4 regions of the Rhodoferax koreensis genome follow, and region 4 is predicted to be linked to each of the others. Evidence: predicted binding sites of a transcription regulator. Region 4 holds the regulator's gene; each other region holds the start of a gene.

Evidence for each region. Region 4 encodes sigma-54, which starts transcription at its own class of promoters, with help from an activator protein. Its sites were predicted from a motif close to TGGCANGNAANCTGCTTT; they were not measured.
Region 1: the regulator sigma-54 is predicted to act here: its motif matches at 1,762-1,779, upstream of mdoH (glucans biosynthesis glucosyltransferase MdoH).
Region 2: the regulator sigma-54 is predicted to act here: its motif matches at 1,660-1,677, upstream of xdp1 (exosortase-dependent surface protein XDP1).
Region 3: the regulator sigma-54 is predicted to act here: its motif matches at 1,222-1,239, upstream of RD110_RS21670 (PEP-CTERM sorting domain-containing protein).

Annotation. Positions count from the first base shown of each region.
Region 1 is NZ_CP019236.1:4,945,905-4,949,675, forward strand. It holds gene RD110_RS22910 (hypothetical protein) at 1-199, shown strand, start outside; gene RD110_RS22915 (sigma 54-interacting transcriptional regulator) at 207-1,595, shown strand; gene mdoH (glucans biosynthesis glucosyltransferase MdoH) at 1,791-3,771, shown strand, end outside.
Region 2 is NZ_CP019236.1:3,779,534-3,783,304, forward strand. It holds gene RD110_RS17515 (CaiB/BaiF CoA transferase family protein) at 1-672, shown strand, start outside; gene xdp1 (exosortase-dependent surface protein XDP1) at 767-1,606, opposite strand; gene prsT (XrtA/PEP-CTERM system TPR-repeat protein PrsT) at 1,768-3,771, opposite strand, start outside.
Region 3 is NZ_CP019236.1:4,673,225-4,676,995, reverse strand. It holds gene RD110_RS21675 (low molecular weight protein-tyrosine-phosphatase) at 1-319, opposite strand, end outside; gene RD110_RS21670 (PEP-CTERM sorting domain-containing protein) at 334-1,176, opposite strand; gene RD110_RS21665 (FAD-binding oxidoreductase) at 1,469-3,067, opposite strand; gene RD110_RS21660 (XrtA/PEP-CTERM system exopolysaccharide export protein) at 3,345-3,771, shown strand, end outside.
Region 4 is NZ_CP019236.1:5,479,172-5,482,942, forward strand. It holds gene RD110_RS25380 (thiol:disulfide interchange protein DsbA/DsbL) at 1-17, shown strand, start outside; gene lptA (lipopolysaccharide transport periplasmic protein LptA) at 116-739, shown strand; gene lptB (LPS export ABC transporter ATP-binding protein) at 739-1,530, shown strand; gene rpoN (RNA polymerase factor sigma-54) at 1,531-3,123, shown strand; gene RD110_RS25400 (THUMP domain-containing class I SAM-dependent RNA methyltransferase) at 3,151-3,771, shown strand, end outside.

The DNA.
Region 1 (3,771 bases), 530 kb from region 4:
GCAGAAGCGGGTCGAGGACCTGCTGGAAAAGCAGAACCAGCAACTGCGTGACAGCCAGCGCCGCATCGACCAGCTCAACGACCGGCTGGAAGCCATGCGCGCCATCGAACGCAGCCTGACCTCGCGCACACCCGGCGCGGCGCACAACGGTGGCGGCACCGGCGGTGCCGCCAATGGCCTGCGCGTGCCGGCGCCATGATCACACGATGAGCACCGCTGGCAAGACCCATATCCTGGTCGTCGACGACGATGCCGACATGCTGCGCCTGCTGTCGATGCGGCTGACCGGCGCCGGCTACCGCGTGAGCGCCGTCACTTCCGCCGAAGCCGCGCTGAACCAACTCGACATCGAACGTCCGCAACTCGTCCTGAGCGACGTGCAATTGCCCGGCCGCGACGGCCTGGCGCTGTTCGACGAAGTGCGGCTGCGCCACCCTTCCCTGCCGGTCATCCTGCTGACCGCCCACGGCACGATTCCCGATGCGGTGGAAGCCACCGCGCGCGGCGTGTTCACCTACCTGACGAAGCCGTTCGAAGGCAAGGAGTTGCTCGACAAGATCGCCCAGGCGCTGTCGCTGAGCGCCCCGGCGCTACCGGCCGCGCGCGGCGACGAGGCCTGGCGCGACGAGATCGTGAGCCGCTCCAGCCGCATGGCCGAGATCCTGGCCGAGGCACGCATGGTGGCGCAGTCGGACGCGAGCGTGCTGCTGCGCGGCGACAGCGGCGCCGGCAAGGAACTGCTGGCCCGCGCCATCCACCGCGCCAGCCCGCGCGCCAAGAAGCCTTTCGTGGCGGTGAACTGCGGCGCGATTCCCGAAGCCTTGCTCGAGTCCGAACTGTTCGGCCACATGAAGGGCGCGTTCACCGACGCCGTGGCCAACCACAAGGGCCTGTTCCAGGCGGCCGACGGCGGCAGCCTGCTGCTCGACGAAATCGGCGACATGCCGCCGGCGCTGCAGGTCAAGCTGCTGCGCGTGCTGCAGGAGCGCGCGGTGCGGCCGCTGGGCTCGAGCCAGTCGATCCCGGTGGACGTGCGCATCATCTCCGCCACGCACCGCGACCTGGACGCGGCCATGGCCACCGGCCAGTTCCGGGAAGACCTCTATTACCGGCTCAACGTCGTCACGCTCACGCTGCCCACGCTGGGCGAACGCCGCGAAGACATCCCGCTGCTGGCCAACCATTTCCTCACCAAGCTGGCCGGCAAATACGGCAAGCGCTTGAGCGGTTTCGCGCCCGAGGCGCTGAAGGCGCTGACCATCGCCGCCTGGCCGGGCAATGTGCGACAGCTCTACAACGTGGTGGAACAGGTGTGCGCCCTGTCTTCCACGCCGCTGATCCCGCTGGCACTGGTGCAGCGCGCATTGCGCTCGCCCTCGGTCGAGGTGCTGAACTACGCCGATGCCAAGCAGCGTTTCGAACGCGAATACCTGGTCGGCCTGCTCAAGTTGACCGACGGCAACGTGGCCGACGCGGCCCGCCTCGCCGACCGCAACCGCACCGAGTTCTACCGGCTGCTGCAGAAGCACGAACTCACGCCCGGCCACTTCAAGGCCGACGGCGGAACGACCGCCGCGGAGCCTGTCGCCGACTAGCGACAGGCCTAAGTCCTTGATTCATATGGAATGGCACCTCTCGCACCGAGGTGTTGTCGCCGGATAGCGACAAAAACGGCGGGTTTCCTCCGCCTTCGGGCCAAACCGGCTGGAAAACACCCAAAATTTCACTCTAAGTCTTTGATTTAAAAAGACATTTCCCATGTGGCACAGGGTTTGCACTAGTCAGTGCATATGAAGCCCTCGTCGCACTCCTCCTTCCTGCCTCCCACGGGCGCCTCGGCCCCTGTTTCCACCGTGCCTGCACGGCGGCGGCAGGCGCGCGCCACCGACCGGCGCACGCTGGCCGATAGCGCCAACGCCGGCCCCTGGGGCCGCGGCGCGAAAACGGCGACAACGGCTTCGCCCGCCTCCATTTCCAGCATCACCGAATCCCGGCAACCCAACAGCGAGTCCACCATGCCACAACAGCATTTCGCCCGCATCGGCCGCCAGATCCCGGCCAACCCACCCCGCGCCAACCGCGGCAAGGTGGTCAGCCTGCGCAGCACCGTGCGCGAAGAACGCCATCCCAACGCCGTCACGGCGCCTCCAGTACACCGCGGCAGCATGACGCCGCTGCCATGGCGCGGTTTCTGGAACAGCCTGTTCACCAGCGTGCTGATGAAGGCATCGGGCCGCAAGGCGATCCGTGCCGCCGAAGGCCCGGACGCGCCCGAAGCCTGGCAGCTCGCCGCCAGCCGTCGCCGGCAGGTCTTCCTTTTGATCACCGTGCTGAGCACGGCCATGGCCACCGCCTTGTTCGCGGGCGTACAGCCCGACTACGACAACGCCTGGCTCGAATACGGCCAGATGGGCCTGTTTGCGCTGCTGTCGGCCTGGGTCGTCACCGGTTTCGTCACCGCGCTCATGGGCTTCTACGTCACGCTCAAGGGCGACAAGCACGCCTTGTCCGTCAAGGAAGTCGTGAACGAGGCGATGCCGACATCGGCCGATGCGCGCACCGCGATCATCATGCCGATCTGCAACGAAGACGTCTCCACCGTGTTCGCCGGCCTGCGCGCCACCTGCGAATCGGTCGCTTCCACCGGCCACAGCAAGGCCTTCGACGTGTTCGTGCTGTCCGACAGCTACGACCCGGCCACCATCCGCGCCGAACGCGCCGCCTGGGAAGAACTGCGCGCCGCGCTGGCATCGCACACCGACCAGGTACAGGTCGAGGTCTACTACCGCTTGCGCACCCGCCGCAGCCACCGCAAGGCCGGCAACGTGGCCGACTTTTGCCGCCGCTGGGGCAAGGACTACCGTTACATGGTCGTGCTCGACGCCGATTCCGTGATGAGCGGCGACTGCCTGACCTCCATGGTCAAGCTGATGGAAAAGCATCCTCAAGCCGGTGTGATCCAGACCGCCACGCAAGCCATCGGCCACGTGACCCTGCACGCCCGCGCCCAGCAATTCGCCTCGCGCATGACCGGCCGTCTGTTCACCCTGGGCATGCAGTTCTGGCAGCTCGGCGAATCGCACTACTGGGGCCACAACGCCATCATCCGCGTCAAGCCTTTCATGGACCATTGCGCGCTGGCACCGATCAAGGGCACCGGCGGCATGTCCGGCGGCATCATGTCGCACGACTTCGTCGAGGCCGCGCTGATGCGCCGTGCCGGCTACCACGTATGGCTGGTGTCCGACCTGGTCGGCAGCTACGAACAACAACCGCCGGACCTCCTGTCCGAACTCACGCGTGACCGCCGCTGGTGCCAGGGCAACCTGCAGAACGCCCGCCTGATGGCCGAGCCTGGCATCCACCCCGTGCACCGCGCCATGTTCGTGACCGGCACTCTGTCCTACCTGTCGGCCCCGCTGTGGCTGGCCTTCCTGACGCTGGGCACGGCCCTGTGGCTGTCCGGTGCGCAAAGCGCCGCCACGACCCAGTTGCTCGCTGCTGGCGAGTGGAATGTGCTGCCTGCCGAATTGCTGGGCCTGTGGGCCTGGACCCTCAGCATGCTGTTCCTGCCGCGCATCCTCGGCATCACCGCAGTGCTGATGAAGGGCGAACAACGCCAATACGGCGGCACGCTCAGCCTCTTGAAGAGCTCGCTGCTGGAAAGCGCGCTGGCCCTGCTGCAGTCCCCTGTGCGCATGCTGGCCCACTCGCTGTTCGTGCTGGTCGCCATCACCGGCATCAAGCTCGACTGGAAGTCGCCTCCGCGTG
Region 2 (3,771 bases), 1.7 Mb from region 4:
GCGTCGACCGCCATCCTCGCAGCGGTCCAGGCAAGGCATCGCACCGGCCTGGGCCAACGGGTGGACATGGCCCTGCTTGACGTGGGCATGGCCATCCTGGCCAATCAGGCAGCGGGGTTTCTCAATACGGGAGATGTGCCGCAGCGCCAGGGCAACAGCCATCCGAGTCTGGCGCCGTACCAGGACTTCCCTACCGCCGACGGTGCGATGCTGCTGGCCATCGGCAACGACGGCCAGTTCGCGCGCTTTTGCCAGGCCGTGGATCGGGCCGAATGGGCGACGGACCCGCGTTTCGCGACCAACACCCAGCGCGTCCTGCACCGCCAGATCCTGATCCCAGCCATGGAGGCCGTGACACGGACCCGCAGCACGGCGGATTGGGTGAAGCTGTTCGAAGACAAAGCCGTGCCCTGCGGCCCGATCAATAATTTGGCCCAGGCTTTCGACGATCCGCAGGTACGTGCCCGCGGCCTGCGGGTGGACTTGACCCGGGACGCCGGCGACGGCGTCACCAGCATCGCCAGCGTGGCAAGCCCCCTGCGGCTCAGCGAAGCGCCGGCCGTGCTGCGTTATGCACCGCCAGCTCTCGGGCAGCACACGAACGAAGTGCTGCGCGAGATTGGCCTCGACGCCGCTGCCATCGAGGCCTTGAAGAACGCCGGCGTGGTCTGAGACCCGACAACCTCCAGGTGCTTGGCGGCCGGCAGCGGCGGACCCAACAAAAAAGCACCGGAATTCGGTGCTTTTTTGGATAAGCGGAGACGGTTCAGACGGACTTGCTGACCTTGCGGCGGCGGGTAGCCAGTGCAGCGCAGAAAGCCGCGCCCATCAGTGCCAGCGAGCCGGGCTCGGGCACCTTGTTGCCGGGCGGCGTCGTCTTGATGTCGCCAGCAACGGACAACAGCTTGACGTAGTCGTCGCCGCCATCCACATTGGTCTGGCTGCCGCCATAACCGGAATTGAATGCGCTGACGATCCACCAGCTCGACGAGATGCCCGAAGCGTTCAAGGCGCTGCCGGTGTTGTCCGTGGTGTAGGTGGCGGCACCGGTGCCACCGTTGATGTTGGCCACCAAGGTCCAGCCTTGGGCCATCAATTGGGCAATGGTCTTGCCAGCGATGTCGTAGGTGGCGATGTCGTAACCGGCTTTACCGGTATAGGCCAGCAGGCTCATGTCCGAATCAGCGGTCTGGCCGGTTTGCGCGCCGGCCCAGCCCGTGGTGATCGACGTCAAGGCCACGCTGCTGGTGAACTTCAAGGAGATGAGGTCGGTGGAAACATTGTTGTCCATCGAGTGCTCGGGGCTGGAATTGGGGCTTTCAGCACCCGTCACGACGCCCAGATGGTTGCTGCCGTAGTCGTACAGCGCGGCGCTCGCAACGCTTCCACCCGAACCGGTGGTGGAATAGGCCAGGGCCGACACGGTGACGCCGCCACTCGTGACGTTGGCAGTCGTACCGCAATTCTTGTTGCTGCCGCTGCTGAAATCGCAGGCCGTGGCAGCACCGGGGGTCCACGTGGTCGCAGCAAAACCGGATGAGGCCGAACTGAGGACCGCACAAGCGGCGAGCAACTTCAGACTGTTCTTGATGTAGGAATTTTTCATCTTCTTGATCCTGATGCGGGACTGGTTGGCAAATTTGTACTTACAGACATACTTAAGCGATATTCGTGCCATCTATTTTTTCTTTTTAAAATCAAAGGGCTACGAAGAATTAAGGGTACTTTCTGATAAATTTGTAAAAATCATCGACAACACGGGGCATGTCAGCGCAGCTTCTTCAACAGCGATTCGGCTTCCGTGAGGCTTTCGAACGGCCGACCACCCTTGAGCGCCGCCTCGACCTCGTCCTGCGCCTCGGTTTTCCGGCCGGACTGAGCCAGCACCGCGGCGAGGTGGTACCGGATCTCGGGGTTGCCCGGATCGCGCAACCTGGCGTCGCGCAGCAGCTGCAGGGCACGGTCGCTGTTTTGCGGCAAGCCGGTTTTGAATAGCACCCAACCCAGGGTGTCGATCGCACTGGCGTTCGTCGGATCCTTCTTCATGGCCGATTCGGCCACCTGGAGTGCCGACGCGTCGTTCAGGCGAAGTAACACATTGGCCAGGTTGTTCAGCGCGCCCGAATCGTTCGGTACGGCCTTGACGAAAGCCTCGTAATTGAGCCGCGCCGCGGCATAGTTCCCGCCGCGCGCATAGGCATCGGCCAGCGCCCGGCGCACGGTCTGATCCTGCGGATGGGTTTTCAGCCACGCTTCGCCGAGTGTCAAGGCCTGTCGACCGCCGTCCTGCATGGCCAGGGCACCGAAGAGCCGCAGGAAGGTCTCGGTGTTGGTCTGGACCTGGTGCGCGCGGCGGTAGTGGTCGATGGCCACCGCAGTCTGGCCACGCGACTGCGCCACGTCGCCCAGCAGGCTGTAGCCGATCGCCTGCTTGGGCGCCAGCGCGAGAATCTGGCGTGCGCGCTGCTCGGCCTTGGCAGGCTCGTTCTGCCGTATTTCGACTTCCGTCATCAAGGCCAGCGCGGGCAGAAAGTCCGGGCGGGACGACAGCGCCTTGTCCAGGCTGTAGGCCGCGCCGGGCAGGTTGTTGACCGCCAGTTGCCAGGTGGCGATTTCAGTCTGCTGCGGCGCATTGAAGTTGGCAAAGCGCGTGGCGCCGGAAAACGTGGAGCGGGCGCCCTCCACGTCGCCGTTGGCCAGCTGAGCACGGCCGTAGATCAACAGGATCGGCACATTTTCCGGGTCTTTGCTCGACAGCCGTTTGGCCGCTTCCAGCGCCTGGTCCGGCGCCTTGTTGCGCAGATGGAACTCCACCAGGGCCGTACCCGGGCGAAATTCCTTCGGACCGGCCATGTCGGAAGCCTTGGACAACCAACGCAAGGTGTCTGCGCTCGACCCTCGTCGGTCGGACAGGTTGGCCATCTCGTACATGGCGTCGATGTTCTTCTCGTCGGCCAGCAGGATGGCATTGAGCTTGGTCGCCGCGGCGTCGTAGGCCTTGTTGGCCATGTCCAGCCGCGCCAGGTTGAGCCTGGCCTCGACGAGTTTGCCATCGAGCTGAACGGCCCGGTCGAACGACACCTTGGCCGCGGCCAGATTGCCCAACTGCGCCTGCGCCATGCCGTTGAGGTTGTGCAGAACGGCGCTGTCCGGCTGTTGCTTGAGCAACTTTTCCGCCACGGCCAGCGCCTTCGCGCCTTGGCCGCCACGCAGGTACAGGCCGACCAGGGCCGTGCCGGCCTGGATCTGGCTCGGCTCCTTGAAGGCGGTTTCGAGCTGCGTCACGGCATCGGCCGACTGGCCCGCGCCCAGCAGGCTCAACCCGAGTTGGGTGTGGTATTCCGGCGCATCCTTGATGGCCAGAGCCTGCTGCATCAACGCCGTGGCCTTGGCGTTACGCCCCTGCGCCATGCTGGCGCTGGCCAACAGCAGCAGGGCCTGGCCGTCCTGGGGCTGCGCCTTGAGGTATTGCTCGAGCAGATCGCTGGCGCGGCCATAGTTCCTGTCGGACAGGTAGATCTGGGCGAGCAGCTTGGAAACCGGCCCGCCACCCTGCACGCGCTGCATGGATTCGAAATAGGGTTTGGCCTTTTCATACTCGCTGAGGCCGAAATGGGCCAGCCCGTTGAGCATCAGCAGCTGCGGCCGGTACTGGATGAACGCCGGCGGTACGGCGTCGAGAAACGCCGTCACTTCGGCCAGCGACTTGCGGGCCCCGGCGCTATCGCCATCGCGCGACAGCAGCATCGCCTTGAGGTACGCGGCACGCGG
Region 3 (3,771 bases), 810 kb from region 4:
TGGTGGCATGCGTGCCGGCGGAATCGATGCGTAGGCCGCGATCCAGACCTCTTCTTTGCGCTACCTGCGTTGCGACGATCTGTGCCATTGGCGATCTGCAGATGTTGGCCGTGCAGACCATCAGGATATTTCTCATGCATGCGGATTTCAGGTGAGAGCAAGTAGAAAGAACGGCATGCCATGGCGGACCCTTGGCGAGCAGGAACGATTTTCTACTTTGCAGCAGCCTTTGGACATGGCGCGAGGCCGAGAATGTGCGCGTATCAAGAACGACAAAAAAAAGCGCCATCATGATGGCGCTTTTTAGCAGGTACCGCATGCGCGGTGGCAGTTTTACTTCTTAGCGTTGCGACGGCGGCGGCTCAGTGCGCCCATGACGCCGAAACCCAGGCCAGCGAGAGCCAGGGAGCTTGGCTCAGGAACAGCCTGCAGCTTGCCGCGCAGGTTCGACGAACCTTGGTAGCACCAGGCGCCAACGGCAGCGGTACCATTTTCGCAACCAGTTGCGAGGCCATTGGCCACATCAAATTCGTTGAGTACGAAGTTGTTGAACGACGAAGTCAGTGCGACGTCTGCAAAGCCGCCTGCAGCGTCCGCGATGGTGTTGGTGTCGAACGAAGCGATCACACTCGCAAGGCCAGGGCTGCCAACGTCAAACAGGCCAGCACCGCCACCGTTGAGCGTTGCGCCGGAGAGCGAACCAGTGCCGGTCACGACCGCATTGGTGCTAGCGCCGCCGCCCAGATTGTTGTGACCCGTCAGCGTCAGCCATGTCGTCATGCCTTGGATCGACGCAAGGTTTGCAACGGAGTCCTGGTTGAACAGATTTACAGTGCTGTTGGAGTAGTACACGGTAATCGTCGCAGACGAGAACTCCACATAGCTGGAGCTGAAATTCTGCGAACCGCTGAACGTCGCGATGAAGTACAGGCTGCAGCTGCCGCCACCGGCGCAATAGGTGCTGTCTCCGTTCACCGTGGAGATGGAACCATAAGCCGTAGCCGACTGGCCGTTGCCATTGATGAAGGTCTGCGCGAGCGTCGTGGTTTCCAGGTGGTTCAGACTGAGGGAGTTACCAAAGTCGATGCCGCCGACGGTGTAAGCGTTCGCGGACATTGCGCCCACGAGGCCGACAACGGCACCTGCGGACTTTAAAGCTTGCTTGAAGGTCAACATGTATTTACTCCTGAATTGATTGACGGTGACTGGTGACGACTTAGTTAAGCAGACATCGTGCCAGGTAGACTGAATTTGTTTAACTCATTGAAAAATAAAGAAATTTTTCCCTTTGTGGCGATTCCTTCGGTGGGGACCGTAAAATATTTCGACACGATGTCGTCGGTACGAATCCGGTGAGATCAACAGCACCGTGAGTCCGTGTTTCTTCTCTCGCTCGTTCGTGAACGCCGTATCGACAGGAGTCGACTGGGCCATCGTCGAGGATCGCCTCTGGAGCACGGACGTCAGATCATGATTCATAGCGACCTGGTGCGACGAGCGACTCAGGATCCAAGCCGGCCTTGAGGCGTTTGTGAAAGGCCGATGACAAGGGTTGCATCTTGGCGAGGGAGTCCATCGTGCCAACACCGACACGGTAGGGGAACCAGCCTTGCTCCCGGCCAGAGTGCAACAGTTCCGAGTAACAGGCCTGGGCCGAGGCCACCGCGGTGGGCTGGTCGCGTTCGAAGATGATTGGGACCGTGCTGTCGAACAATCGGTCGTTGAGTGTGGTGAAGGTGATCAGCGGCTCGATGGCATGTTTGGGCGCAACCCTCTTCACCATGTCCACATAAGCACGTATTCCGGCGGGCCGCATTGGGACCAGCGGCGCGTACCAGATCAAGCCGCATCCGTCGGACGCCGGGTTCTTCAAGGCTTGTTTTTGTGGCGACTTGTTGCGCCAATACGCCAGAGGCAGAGCGGTTTCGTTAGGTTGGCCGGCGACCAACTCCAGCGATTTCTCCAGGGTGGCCGTCATGCCCGCCAGCCCCTTGCCCCGTTTTCCCGGGATCATCCTCGCCAGCTTGGACAAGGTGCGAGCGCGCCCAGGTGTCAGGAACATCATTCTGGTAGAAATACTGCCGAGCGTGGCCTTGATTTCCTTCTGCGCCGCAGCGACGACACTTTTCGTGCCGTACAAGGTACCGAACCCCGTCCAGGGAAAGATCTGGTACTGGCGACCCATCTCCGTGATGACCTCCTGCGGAATCAAGCCGTCCGGCCCGATGCGGTCCCGTGGAAATGGGGCTGCCATGCTCAGTACGCGATGCTGGTTCATCAAATTGATGGCGCCGACGATTCCCGGAAGCCTGCCCAGGATTGTCCGAATGCGTTCAACGGCGGGCTCCAAAAGCGCATCGTCCTTCAGGCTGAAAAGGCAGACCTTGATGCACTCTGGTTTGCGGGCCAGGATGATGGTCATGCGTGTGACGATTCCGAATCCACCCTGGGTGAAGAGTCCCGCGGAATAGGCCCCGATGCCCCATTTGAAGAGACGGGCCACATCATCCCCGCCAGCTTCACGGAGTGCGGTCTTGTAGAGCGTCCCGTCGGCGAGCACGGCTTCGAGGTCGGTGACAGCTGCGAAATGATCGACATGAGGTGTGACACCATAGCCACGCTCCAGTGCGTTGCCTACCAAGCTGCACGTTGGTCCGGCGCCGGTGACGGGGACGAGATACGGATGATTGCCCTGGCGCAAGAAGTCGGCCAGCATGGCCTGGGTGACGCCCGGCTCCAGAGTGATGGCGCCGAACTCTGCGTCGAAGTCCAGGATCTTTTGCAATGGTGACAGGTCCAGCAGCACGCAGCCGTCACGAACTGGCAGGGCGCTGCCGTAGCCCCAGTTTCGACCCGTGCTGATCGGATATACAGGAACTTTATGGAGGTGTGCGATCTTCATGACCTCAGGTAGCGACGCGCTGTCCGAAATGCGCAAGGCCACCGGCACCTTCCGCGCCTGCCCGGTTGTGTCGCTGCCGTAGCGTTGTGAAACGTCGTCACCAATCAACACTTGCGGATTGCCAAGAAGCTTTCTCCATGCAACGATGGCGTGTTCTATCGTCATCAGTGACTCCTCATGTGCGGTGGTCCGAGTCTAGTCCGGGAATGCAGCGCGTGACTTGTTGCGCCATTTGTAACATTTCGCTAAAAATCCAGGCATCGTCAATCTTTGGACGGGGTATTGCTTTGCATACAATGTTCTGCTGCAAAAGTCTGTGCAACTCATCCGCGCGGGATTGAACTGCATTCCGTGATTTTTTTGGAATGCGTTCACGGGATGTAAGGTATATTTCTAAGAGAACCTGGGTGGCTACCCGCAACATATAAAGGTGGATATTTCGATGTTTTCATTATTCAACTCGGCCTCAAAAATACGTTGGATTGCGGCTTGCGTTGTGGGCATTTGTCTGTCGGGTTGTTCTGCATTCTCCACCAGCTACCCTGCGGCTCCCGCTGCGGCGGATACCAGTGACTACAACTACATCATCGGGGCAGGGGACAATCTTAATATCATCGTTTGGCGCAATCCGGAACTGTCTATGTCTGTGCCGGTCAGGCCAGATGGCAAGCTATCGACCCCGTTGGTGGATGAATTGGTCGTGCAAGGCAAGACCTCCATCGAGGTTGCGCGTGAGATCGAAAAAACGCTTGGCAAGTTCGTACGGGATCCCGTCGTTACGGTGATCGTGACTGGTTTTGTCGGGCCGTACAGCGAACAGATACGGGTTGTAGGCGAGGCTGCAAAACCGCAACTTTTGCCGTACAAGC
Region 4 (3,771 bases):
CCAAGCCCAAGGCCTGAAGCCGTACACCTCATCCGCAAAAAAGCCCGCTTCGCGCGGGCTTTTTTGCGGGGGTCTGAGTGTGACCGCTACAATGGCGAGCAAGATTCATGCCCTTATGAAAAAAAATTACTTTTACTTACTTTTGTGCCTGGTTTTGGCCTTGACAGGAGGCTTTGCCAACGCTGAAAAAGCCGACCGCGACAAGCCCATGAACGTCGAAGCCGACAACATGCGTTACGACGACCTGAAGCAGACCAACGTTTTCACCGGCCGGGTGGTGATGACCAAGGGCACCATCATCGTCCGTGGCGCGCGCATCGACGTGCGCCAGGACGCGGCGGGTTACCAGTACGGCGTGGTCACGGCCGAGCCGGGCAAACTCGCCTATTTCCGGCAGAAGCGCGACAACGTCGACGAGTTCATCGAGGGTGAAGCCGAGACCATCGAATACGACAGCAAGGCCGACAACGTCAAGTTGATCAAGCGTGCGGTGATGCGCCGCTACATCGGCGCGACCCTTGGCGACGAAACCACCGGTGCCGTGATCGTCTACGAGAACACCACGGGCGTCTACACCGTGGACGGCAATGCCGCGCCCGCGGGCCAGGCCAATGGCGGCGGTGGCGGGCGCGTCCGCGCCATGCTGTCGCCCAAGCCGGCGGCCTCGGCTCCCACACCGCCCGCCACCCCCGGTCCGGCCCTGCGCCCGAGCCTGCGGCTCGACGGGGTGGCCAAGTGATGGACACGGCGGTGAGCACGGCCGCGGCGGCCGACGCCCTGCCCGAGGGCGAAAGCCGGCTCGAGGCGCGCCATCTGCAGAAGTCCTACGGCAGCCGCAAGGTGGTCAAGGACGTGAGCATGACCGTGAGGAAGGGCGAGGTCGTGGGCCTGCTCGGGCCCAACGGCGCGGGCAAGACCACCTCGTTCTACATGATCGTCGGCCTGGTGCGCTCCGACGGCGGCAGCATTGCCATCGACGGCCAGTCCGTCGAGCACATGCCGATCCACCGCCGCTCGCGGCTCGGCCTGAGCTATCTGCCGCAGGAAGCCTCGATCTTCCGCAAGCTCACGGTGGAAGAAAACGTGCGCGCCGTGCTCGAGCTGCAGCTCGATGCCACCGGCCGCGCCTTCACCAAGGCCGAGATCGAGGAGCGCCTGACCGCGCTGCTGCAGGACCTGCGCGTGGAGCACCTGCGCAGTTCGTCGGCGCTGTCGCTGTCCGGCGGGGAGCGACGCCGCGTGGAGATCGCGCGGGCACTGGCGACCCAGCCGCGCTTCATCCTGCTCGACGAACCCTTCGCCGGCATCGACCCGATCGCCGTGATCGAGATCCAGCGCATCATCAGCTTCCTCAAGTCACGCGGCATCGGCGTGCTCATCACCGACCACAACGTGCGCGAAACGCTCGGCATCTGCGACCACGCCTACATCATCAGCGACGGCCATGTGCTCGCCCAGGGCACGCCGTCGGACATCGTCAACAACGCCGAAGTGCGCCGGGTCTACCTCGGCGAGCACTTCAAGATGTAGATGAAGCAAGGCCTTTCCCTCCGCGTTTCGCAGCATCTGGCGTTGACGCCGCAGCTGCAGCAGTCGATCCGGCTGTTGCAATTGTCCACGCTCGAATTGAGCGCGGAAGTCGAGCAGATGCTCGACGACAACCCCTTCCTCGAAGTCAACATGGACGAGGCGCCGCGCGAGGAGTTCGGGCTGGCGCAGGCCGATGCGCAGGTGAACACGGACGACCGCGAATCCGAGTTCTCGAGCAGCACCGCCGCCACGGCGACCGAGACCGCAACGGTGGAGACCCCCGCCGAATCCGAGAGTCCGCTGACCGGCCAGGACGACAGCCAGAGCTGGGATGGGGACGGCACTTCCGAGATCGCCCCCGACGACAGCGAATGGGGTGGCGACGCACCGGCGCGGCAGAACAACCTCGGCGAAGACGGCGAGGTCGATGCCACCGAACTCGCGCGCAGCCAGGAATCGCTGACCTCGTTCCTGCACCGCCAGGCGCTGGCCCTGCGCCTGGGCGAAGAAGACAGCGCGGCGCTGCGTTTCCTCATCGAGTCGCTGAACGACGACGGCTACCTCGAAGACAGCCTGCTCGCCCTGGCGCAGGGCCTGGCGGGCGCGGAAGACGGTGAGGACGTCGATGAACTGGTGCACCGCTTCACCGTGGCGCTGGGCCTGCTGCAGAGCCTGGAACCGGTGGGCGTAGGCGCACGAACGCTGGAGGAATGCCTGTCGATCCAGTTGCGCGCGATGTTCGACGAGGATGCCGGCGAAGAGGAGGAACAGGTGCGCCGCGCCGCGCTACGCATGTGCGGCCTGTCGATGGACCTGCTGGCGCGGCGCGATGTGAAACGGCTGTCGCACTTGTGCAACCAGCCCGACACCGTGATCAAGGCGGCGATGGGCCTGATCGCCCGGCTGGAACCCAAGCCGGGCCGCCGTTTCGTCGACGTGGAGCGCAACATCGTCGTGCCCGACGTGATCGTGGTCAAGATCGGCCGCGGCGCGCAGGCGCGCTTCCGCGTGCAGCTCAATGCCGACGTGATGCCCAGGCTGCGCGTGCACGACATCTACGCCAACGCGCTCAAGCAACACAAGGGCGGTGGCAAGGATTCTTCGAACAACGCCGCGCTGCAGCAGCGGCTGCAGGAGGCGCGCTGGTTCATCAAGAACATCCAGCAACGCTTCGACACCATCCTGCGGGTATCGAACGCCATCGTCGAACGGCAGAAGAATTTCTTCAGCCACGGCGAGCTGGCCATGCGCCCGCTGGTGCTGCGCGAGATCGCCGATGAACTCGGCCTGCACGAATCGACCATCAGCCGCGTCACCACGGCCAAGTACATGGCCACGCCGCACGGCACTTTCGAACTGAAGTATTTTTTCGGCTCGTCGCTCGGCACCGAGACGGGCGGCAACGCGTCGAGCACCGCCGTGCGCGCGTTGATCAAGCAGTTCGTCTCGTCCGAAGACCCGAAGAAGCCGTTGTCGGACAGCCAGCTCTCCGACATGCTGAAGGAGCAAGGCATCGAATGTGCGCGGCGCACGGTGGCCAAATACCGCGAAGCCTTGCGCATCGCGCCAACGAACCTCCGGAAATCCCTTTAACGCCGTGATGGCGCCACGTCAGTCTTTATGAACCAACTCAAGCTTTTCCTGCCCTGCGCCGCTGGCGTGGAGGACTTCCTGGCCGAAGAGGCGCACCGCCTCACCGGGCTGCAGGGCGAGGACTTGCGCGTGTTGCGCGGCGGCGTGCTGATGCGCGCTTCCTGGCGCGATGCGCAACTGCTGAACCTGCACAGCCGCCTCGCCCAACGCGTGTTGATCGAGCTGTCGCACACCGAGTACCGCAGCGAACAAAACCTCTACGACGCGGCCAGCCAGGTCGCGTGGGAGATCTGGTTCACGCCCAAACAGAGCTTCAAGGTCGAGATCACCGCGCAGCACAGCCCGCTGACCTCGCTGAACTTCGCGGCGCTCAAGATCAAGGACGCAATCGCCGACCGCTTCCGCCACAAGCAGGGCGTGCGCCCCGACGTCGACACGCGCTGGCCCGACATCCGCATCTACGCCCACCTGACGACCGAACACGCCACGCTGTACATGGACACCTCGGGCGAGCCGCTGTTCAAGCGCGGCTGGCGCGAAGACAAGGGCGAGGCGCCGCTGAAGGAAACGCTGGCCGCCGCGATGATCGCCGCGAGCGACTGGGACGGCACCACCCCGCTGTACGACCCCTGCTGCGGCAGCGGCACC